Regions from separate parts of the Streptomyces sp. NPDC001530 genome, predicted to be linked through region 2. Evidence: riboswitches for the same ligand, from Rfam matches in the RefSeq annotation. Region 2 holds a riboswitch; the other holds the start of a gene.

Region 1 (4,491 bases), 270 kb from region 2:
CCGTCCGCGTGGACGTCCGCGGCCACGGGAACTCGGAGGGCATGCCGACGGACACGTACTCGGAGGTCGAGCCGGCCGACGGGGTGGAGGTCATCGACTGGCTCGCCGCCCAGCCCTGGTGCACCGGCAGGGTCGGCATGTTCGGCATCTCCTGGGGCGGCTTCACCTCCCTCCAGATCGCGGCCCTCGCGCCCGAGCCGCTCAAGGCGATCGTCACGGTCTGCTCGACGGACGATCGCTACGACAACGACACGCACTACATGGGAGGTTCCGTCCTCGCCGTCGACATGCACGCCTGGGCGGCCACCATGCTCGCCTTCGTCTCCCGCCCGCCGGATCCGGTGCACGTGGGCCAGGTGATGTGGCGGGACATGTGGGTGAGGCGCCTGCAGGCGGTGGACCCGTTCGTCCACACCTGGCTGTCCCACCAGACCCGGGACGCGTACTGGCGCCACGGCAGCGTCTGCGAGGACTACGGCACCATCCGGGCAGCGGTCCTGGCGGTCGGCGGCTGGCACGACCCGTACCGCGACACGGTGCTGCGGCTGGTCGAGAACCTGCCGCCCGAGCGCGTACGCGGCCTGATCGGCCCCTGGTCTCACCAGTACCCGGATCGGGGCCTGCCGCCCGGCCCGGCGATCGGCTTCCTCCAGGAGACCCTGCGCTGGTGGGACCACTGGCTCCGGGACACGGACACGGGGGTCATGTCGGAACCGCTCCTGCGCTCGTACGTGATGGACGCACACCCTCCGGCGACGGTGTACGACGTACTGCCGGGCCGCTGGGTGGCGGATGACGCCTGGCCCTCCCCCACAGTCACCCCCGTCTCGTACGCGCTCCAGGGCGCGCCGGTGCTGGTCCGCTCGCCCCAGCACACAGGGGTGGACGCGGGCCGCTTCCTCCCCTACGGAAACGACCCGGACCTGCCTCCGGACCAGCGGGAGGAGGACGCGCGATCGGCCTGCTTCGAGTTCGAAGTGCCGGAGGAGACCTGGGTGTTGGGCCGTCCGCGGGTCCGTCTGCGGCTGACGTCCTCGGTCCCCCGGGGCCAGGTGATCACCCGCCTCTGCGACGTGGCGCCCGACGGCGCCTCGACGCTCATCACCCGAGGTGCGCTGAACCTGTCAGCGCGCCACGGTCGTGACCAGGCGGTTCCCTGGAAACCGGGTACTACGGAGGACGTGGCTTTCGACCTGAACGGCATCGGTTACGCGTTCCCGCCTGGCCACCGCATCCGTCTCTCCCTCTCCTCTGCGTACTGGCCCTGGATCTGGCCCCAGCCGGGCTCGGAGGCCGGCTTCACCCTGGACCCGACGAGCAGCGTCCTCGAACTCCCCGTACGAGCAAGGGAGTCGGCGCCCGCTGTCGCCTTCGAGGAGCCGGAGGAGTCCGAGCCCCTGGGCGTGGTCGTCCCGGCGACGCTGGACGAACCCCGTCCGGAACGCCTGGTCGTCCGCGACGTGGCCGCCGGTACCTGGCGCCTGGAGGTCGCCCCCCGCTACGGCGGCACCCGCCTCTACCCGGACGGCCTCGAATTCACCGAGGACGCGCTGGAGACGTACACCATCAGCGACTCGGACCCGCTGTCGGCCCGCGCCCGTTCCACCTGGTCGGTCCGTCTGCACCGCCCGGACCTGGCCTGGGACGCGCGCGTCTCGACGACCTCCGAAATCACCTGCGACGCCTCGCACTTCATCACCTCCAACGAGGTGATCTGCAAGGACGGCGGCGAGGTGGTCTTCCACCGGACATGGGAGAAGAGAATCCCCCGAACGGCGGGCTAGAGACGCGGAGGCGTCGTAGGGGATTCTGAGGCCATGGCGCGGAGTGACAGGGAGCCACGGACCGGGGAATTCCTGATGGACCTCGACGAGGGCATGCTCGCTTACTTCCGCGAGATGGCCCACGAGATGGTCACGCGCTTCGGGATCTCACGCGCGGAGGCCGTGGCGAGGATCAACAGGGCATACAGGGGGCGGAAGTTCGAGCCGTATCCCGACCTGATGTGCCACGAACTCCCCGAATACTGGGGCTACGGCCTCTACTTCAAGCCCAACGCGGGCCGCCTCCCCGACGACGACCGCGACACGGACCTCTCCGTGTGGGAGGTGCGCCCGGCTCCCCCCAGGCACTCCCCCGCCTGGACACTCGAACCGTAATGCCCGAGTTGACCGCATTGCCGCTTTGATGGGCCTCGGGCGAGTGAGTTGGGTCACGCCCGAGTGATCCCGACATTCCACCCCACTTCTTCGATTCCCCCTTCGCGGAAGGCAAGTTGAGGATCACATTCCGGTACAATCGGGCAATTCATCCTCTCCTTTTCCAAGGTTAAAGCGGACTGAGCCATGAATTCGGGGCTTGTTCCCGACATGTGCTCTCGCATACGTTCGCCCCGATCCGGGCGGATCGCCGAATCCTGCCGCCGCCCGGAAACCCCACCCACCCACGCACGGCAGGAGCGGGGGACCCAGGTAAGCCGCCGTTCCGGACACCGGAGCGGCTCGGGGTGAAGCCGCGCCCACAGCGCGGCCGGGCACCTCCAGCCCGAACCCGACAGCTCACCTCGCAGGCGCCGGAGAGGAATGTCGCCATGCCCGGACGAGGCACGCACCGCCGTCCCAAGCCCAACGCCCTCACCCGCGGTCTGATCGCGGCGGGCACGAGCGGAGTCGCGCTCGCACTTCCCCTCGTGAGCGCGACCAGCGCACACGCCGCCCAGCCGACACAGGTGGCGCAGGTCACGAAGGCCGCCGCGGCCACGACTCTCGACGTCCAGCTCCTCACCTACAAGGTGGTCGCGGGCGACACCCTTTCCAAGATCGCGCAGAAGAACCCGACGAGCGGCGGCTGGAAGAAGCTGTACGAGGCCAACCGCGCGGTGATCGGCGCGAACCCGGCCGTGCTCAGCCCGGGCCTGACGCTGACGGTGGGCACGAAGACCATCAAGTCGAGCACGGCGTCCAAGGCGAGCACGGTCACCCCCGCCTCCGCCAAGACGTACACCAACAACCTCGACGGCTGGATCAAGCACTCCCTGGACATCATGGCCAAGGCGGGCATTCCGGGCACCTACAACGGCATCTACCGCAACGTCATGCGCGAGTCCTCGGGCAACCCCAGGGCCATCAACAACTGGGACTCCAACGCCGCCGCCGGCATCCCGTCCAAGGGTCTCCTCCAGGTCATCGACCCGACCTTCAAGGCCTACCACGTCCCCGGCACCGCGATGGACCCGTACGACCCGGTCGCCAACATCACCGCAGCCTGCAACTACGCGGCGGCGAAGTACGGCTCGATCGACAATGTGAACGGGGCGTACTGACCGGCCGTCGGTCCGGCCGGCCGGCTGTCCATCCAGCCGGTCGGCTGGCCATCAGGTCGGCCGGCTGTCTATCGGGCCTTCGGGCTAGTCGGCTGTCTATCGGCTTGGTCGGCTGTCCTTTGGGCCGGTCGGATGCCCAGCCGTCCGACTACCCCTCCACCAGGTACCGGTAGACGGTCGACTGCCGGGCCTGGAACCCAAGGCGTTCGTACAGCCGGTTCGCCGCCTGGCGATCCGGCCGAGAGGTGAGATCGACGGTCCGGGCGCCCGCTTCCCGGGCCAAGCGCAGAGCCTCCCGCGTCAACAGCGCCGCGACCCCCCGGCCACGCGCCGCGGTGTCCACGACCACGTCTTCGATACGACCGCGCAGCCCGGACGGCACAGGAAGCAGCACCAGGGTCAAGGTGCCGACGATCTCGCCTGCCGCCCGGGCGACCAGCACCGTGTTCGCATCGCAGGACACCATCCGGTCGACCGCCGCGCGGTCGAGGGGTTCGGCGGTCGAGGACAACTGCGGCAGCAACCGGCCGAAGGCATCGACGAGTTCCTGACTCGCTTCCCGGATGATCTCCACCTGAACGTCCATGCCGCGGAGCGTATCGGCCACCCCGAGAGGTTCCGGCGCCGCCGGGCCTAACGGGCCCGAAAGAGCCGCTCCAGCACCACCGCGACTCCGTCCTCCTCGTTCGACAGGGTCACCTCGTCGGCGACCGCCTTCAGTTCCGGGTGGGCGTTGGCCATGGCGACGCCGTGGGCGGCCCAGTCGAACATGGGGATGTCATTGGGCATGTCGCCGAAGGCGAGGGTGCTGGCGGGGGTGAGCCCGAGGTGAGCGGCGGCAAGGGCGAGGCCCGTCGCCTTGGTCACGCCGCATGGCTGGAGTTCGACGGTGCCCGGCCCCGACATGGTGACCGTCGCCAGCGAACCGACCACGCCCCGCGCCGCCGACGCCAACTCGTCGTCGGACAAGGACGGGTGACGGAGCAACACCTTGCTGATCGGCTCCGTCCAGAGGTCGTCGCGGCGGTGTACCCGTACCGCCGGAAGCGTCGGATGCGGCATCACATACCCCGGCTCGATGAGCGTGAGCCCGTCCACGCCGTCCTGGTCCACCGCCGCATAGAGCAGCCCGACCTCCGCCTCGATCTTGCCGAGCGCCGTCTCGGCCA
Region 2 (4,491 bases):
CTGGTCACGGGCGTGGTCCTGGTCGGCCTCAACCAGGCCGACGACAACCCGGTCAACAACATCAAGATCGGCGTGAAGCTGGCGCTGCTGATCGTGATCCTCGGGCTCGTCTATGTGAAACGGGACGACGAGAAGGTCGACAAGGGCCTCTTCGGGCTCGTCGGCCTGCTGACCACCGCGAACATCTTCATCGCGGTGCTCTGGACCTGATCGCGTTCATCGCGGCGCCCTGGACCTGATCGCGCGGGCCGGGTCGGTCGGGCTGTTCGAGGCGGCCGCGCTCATCGCGCGGACGGCTCCGGCCGCGACGGCCAGCCACGCCGCCGCCGAGATCCACAGCAGCACCTCCCCGGGGCCCTTGAGCCAAGGGGCATCGACGGCGGTCGCGACCGACAGGGCCGCCACCGCCGTCATCCCCATCGGGAAGACGGTCGCCCAGCGCCGTACGTCGTAGCTCGGGCGCGGCCACACCAGCTCCGCGGCGGCGAGGACGGCGTACCAGGCGAAGGCGAGCACGAGCAGCGCGACGGTCACGGAGCGCAGGACGTCGCTGTCGTCGTCGTTCCACAGGTACGGGTTCACGTGGTGCGCGTCGATGAGCTTGGCCCCGGCCAGCGCCGAGAGGGCGAGGGCGCCGCCCGCGATCCACTGGTCCCCGGCACCCCGGGCCACCTCCCGGACGTCGAAGTGCGCGAACGCCACCCCGTAGAGCACGATCCCCAGCCAGAACAGCACCAGCGCGCCATGCGCGAGCCACTCCGGGCCCACCGCCGCGGCGAGCGTGGCGCCCAGCACCGCGAGCCCTTGCGTGGCCACGCACACCAGGAACACCCCTCCCGGCATACGACGCTTCCAGTGCCGCACGACGACGAAGAGCAGCACCGGCCACAGCATCGCCGACAGCGCGAGCAGGGCCTCGGCCGGCTCCTGCCACCCCAGGGCCGACAGCCGCGTCCCGAGCACCGTGGTCGCCGCGACCGCGGTGAGCCCCGGGGGCGAGCACGCCTCCTCCACCCACCGCGTCCGCTCCCGCATCAGCCGTACGACGAAGTCCGCTGCGAGCGCGAGCCAGGCGACCGACCCCAGGGCCAGCGCGATACGGGACAGGGTCTCGTAGCCGGTCAGATGCAGCCCGACCGAGACGATGCCGGTGGCCATGACGGCGGCACCGGCGGCGGGCGGCCGATGCGCCCACCAGGCGCGGAGCTGGGAGATCGCTGGCATGCGCCTGATGCTAGGGATCTCCGGACAAGTTGCCCGCGGGGCACGCGCGCGGGACGCGTGAAAACGCGGTGGCACGCGCGCGTGGGGCACGAAATCGCGGTGGCACGCGCGCGTCGAGCACGAAGAGGGAATGCACGCGTGCGTCGAGCCCGCAGCCAGAATGCACGCGCGCGTGGGGCACGAAAACGCGGGACACGCGCGCGTGGAGCGCGACATGCCCCACGCGCGCGTGCCCCGCACAAAGCGTTGCTCGCGGAATGGCCTACGCCGGTCGCACCACGCTGTGGATGATCGACTCGCCCGCGTAGTAGATCGACTCCTCGCGGACGTACGCCCCCGGCTTCGGCGCGTGGATCATCATGCCGTTGCCGATGTAGAGGCCGACGTGGCTGATGTCGTCGTAGAAGAAGATCAGGTCACCGGGCTGGGCGTTGGCGAGGGAGACCGTCGTGCCCGCGTTCACCTGGTCCCAGGTGGTGCGCGGGAGGGTGACGCCGGCGGCCTTCCAGGCGGCCTGGGTCAGGCCCGAGCAGTCGTACGAGTCCGGGCCGGTCGCGCCCCAGACGTACGGCTTGCCGATCTGCGCACGGGCGAACGCGATGGACTTCGCCGCCTTCGTTGCGTACGAGGAGTCGGTGGTGGTCGAGCCCGACGAACCGGTCGTGGTGCCCGACGAGCCGCTCGTGGTGTCCGACGAGCCGCTCGTGGTGCTCGACGACGACTCCTGCTCCGCCGCCTTCTTCGCGGCCTCGGCGGCGGCCTGCTGCTCCGCCAGCTCCGCCGCCTTGCGCGCGGCTTCCTCCTGCTTCTTCTTCTCGATCGCCGCGAGCCGCGCCTTCTCCTCGGCGGTCAGCTTCGAGAGCAGTTCGCGGGCCTCGGAGAGCTTGTGCTGGACGTCGGCCTTGGACGTCTTCAGCGCGTTCTGCGACGTGGTGAGCGTCTGCAGGCTCTTGGCGGCCTCCGCGCGCTTCTTCGTGGTGGCGGCCTGCTCGGTGATGTAGTCGTCGACGGCCGCCTTCTGGCGGGTGGTCAGACGGCTCATCAGCTGCGTCTGGTCGAAGTAGTCCTGCGGGTCGTCGGCGAGCAGCAGGGTCGCGGTGTTGGGGGCGGCGGCCCCGGTGCGGTACTGCGCCGCCGCGAACGATCCGAGTTCCTCGCGCGCGGTGTTGAGCTTCTCGGTGCGCTGGGCGACGTCGTCGAGGAGCGTGTCGACGCTCTTGCGCTGCTTGGAGGTCTTCTCCTTGGCGGCGTTGTACTTCTCGGTGGCCGTCTCGGCCTGGTGGTAAAGGTCGTTGACCTTCTTCTCGACTTCTTCGAGGCTCGGCTTGGGTTCGGCCGAGGGCGCGGCGTTCGCCGTCTGGGAGAGCAGGGCCACGGAGGTGAGCGCCGCCGTCGCGAGCGCGGGGGTCCGTATGCCTGCTATCCGCGTACCCGTAGGACGCCATTTGCGATGCGACGCCAAGAGAGGCGACTCCTTCCGTCATCCGCCTACCGAGTTAGCTGTCGGGTTCGGGCGGGTGGTTCCGGAAGGATTGCCCTACGGTCCTTGCCCCACAAGGCAGTTGGACCGATTCACCCCAAGGTCGGTGGGTCCCCGGCTCCGGCTGCTGCGAGGGCGTACCGGACTCGGCGGAGGCCGCACGGCCCGGCGACGTTCGCCGGTGGGTGTCGAGCGGCCTGTGCGCACGCTAGCCAACTCGTGTGGCCCCTGTGAAGGTTGATGTGCGATATGCCCGATACATTTTCGTGACCTTATTCATGGACCTCCCTATGCACGGTCAATGCGGAGGGGTCTGTGACGAGTTGTCCGGAGTGGTGACGTCCGCCCGGTTCTGGGTGGGCAACGACCTGGTGGCCCTCTCGCCCAAGGGCAAGGCCGGCCGTTCACGACGTACGACGGGAAGGCCTACGCAGGCCCATGTAGGTCCATGCAGGTCCATGCCTCGGCCTGGCTGATCGCCGACCGTGACGGAACGGTCCTGGAGGGTGAGGAGGTGCCGGGGCGGCCGGCTCTGGAAGATCATCGGCATCCGAGGACCCGAGGACCCGAGGACCCATATTGGTCCCCATAAAGGTGCGGAGTTTCCGGGGTGGCGGCGGGCTGTCAGTGGGGCGGCCTAGACTCGGAGAGCGATGAGCAGCCTCTTTGATGACAGCTTCCTGGCGGACCTCAAGCCCTCCGGGGCCCACGAGGAAGAGCCCCCGCCGCCGCCCGAGGACGATCACGTGCCGGAGCCCGTTCCGGACGATCTGTTCGGCGGGAAGTTCGACGTGCCGCCGGACCGGGACGCGTACTACCGCGACGGCGCGCACCGCCCTGCCGTGGACCCGGCGGCGCTGCTGGACGGGCTGAACGAGAACCAGCGCGCGGCCGTGGTGCACTCCGGCGCCCCCCTGCTCATCGTGGCCGGCGCCGGCTCCGGCAAGACCCGTGTGCTCACGCACCGCATCGCGTATCTGCTGGCCGAGCGGAATGTCCACCCCGGCCAGATCCTCGCGATCACCTTCACGAACAAGGCCGCGGGCGAGATGAAGGAGCGCGTCGAGCACCTCGTCGGCCCGCGCGCGGGCGCGATGTGGGTGATGACCTTCCACAGCGCGTGCGTCCGCATCCTGCGCCGCGAGTCCAAGAAGCTCGGCTTCACGTCGTCCTTCTCGATCTACGACGCCGCCGACAGCAAGCGCCTGATGGCCCTGGTCTGCCGCGACCTGGACCTCGACCCCAAGCGCTTCCCGCCCAAGTCGTTCAGCGCCAAGATCTCGAACCTGAAGAACGAGCTGATCGACGAGGAGGACTTCGCGAACCAGGCCTCCGACGGCTTCGAGAAGACCCTCGCCCAGGCGTATGCCCTGTACCAGTCGAGGCTGCGCGAGGCCAACGCGCTCGACTTCGACGACCTGATCATGACGACGGTCAACCTGCTGCGCGCCTTCCCGGACGTCGCCGAGCACTACCGCCGCCGCTTCCGGCACGTCATGGTCGACGAGTACCAGGACACCAACCACGCGCAGTACGCGCTGGTCAGGGAGCTGGTGGGGCCTGCCGACAGCGACCCCGGCGAGCTGTGCGTGGTGGGTGACGCCGACCAGTCGATCTACGCCTTCCGCGGCGCGACCATCCGCAACATCCTCCAGTTCGAGGAGGACTACACGGACGCGACGACGATCCTGCTCGAGCAGAACTACCGCTCCACCCAGACGATCCTCTCCGCCGCCAACGCGGTCATCGAGCGCAACGAATCCCGCCGCCCCAAGAACCTGTGGACC

The links. Region 2 has a riboswitch for cyclic di-AMP ahead of ACFY0T_RS12265 (NlpC/P60 family protein). Riboswitches for the same ligand answer to the same signal wherever they lie in the genome.
Region 1: it holds a riboswitch for cyclic di-AMP, as region 2 does, so the genes downstream of both, ACFY0T_RS10855 (transglycosylase SLT domain-containing protein) here and ACFY0T_RS12265 (NlpC/P60 family protein) in region 2, are expected to answer to the same signal.

Annotation. Positions count from the first base shown of each region.
Region 1 is NZ_JBIAVS010000005.1:76,888-81,378, reverse strand. Features, by position in the region: gene ACFY0T_RS10865 (CocE/NonD family hydrolase) at 1-1,784, shown strand, start outside; gene ACFY0T_RS10860 (hypothetical protein) at 1,860-2,159, shown strand; cyclic di-AMP (ydaO/yuaA leader) riboswitch at 2,431-2,587, shown strand; gene ACFY0T_RS10855 (transglycosylase SLT domain-containing protein) at 2,591-3,322, shown strand; gene ACFY0T_RS10850 (GNAT family N-acetyltransferase) at 3,471-3,908, opposite strand; gene ACFY0T_RS10845 (Cof-type HAD-IIB family hydrolase) at 3,956-4,491, opposite strand, start outside.
Region 2 is NZ_JBIAVS010000005.1:349,763-354,253, forward strand. Features, by position in the region: gene ACFY0T_RS12255 (hypothetical protein) at 1-210, shown strand, start outside; gene ACFY0T_RS12260 (tellurite resistance/C4-dicarboxylate transporter family protein) at 217-1,224, opposite strand; gene ACFY0T_RS12265 (NlpC/P60 family protein) at 1,487-2,686, opposite strand; cyclic di-AMP (ydaO/yuaA leader) riboswitch at 2,694-2,866, opposite strand; gene pcrA (DNA helicase PcrA) at 3,358-4,491, shown strand, end outside.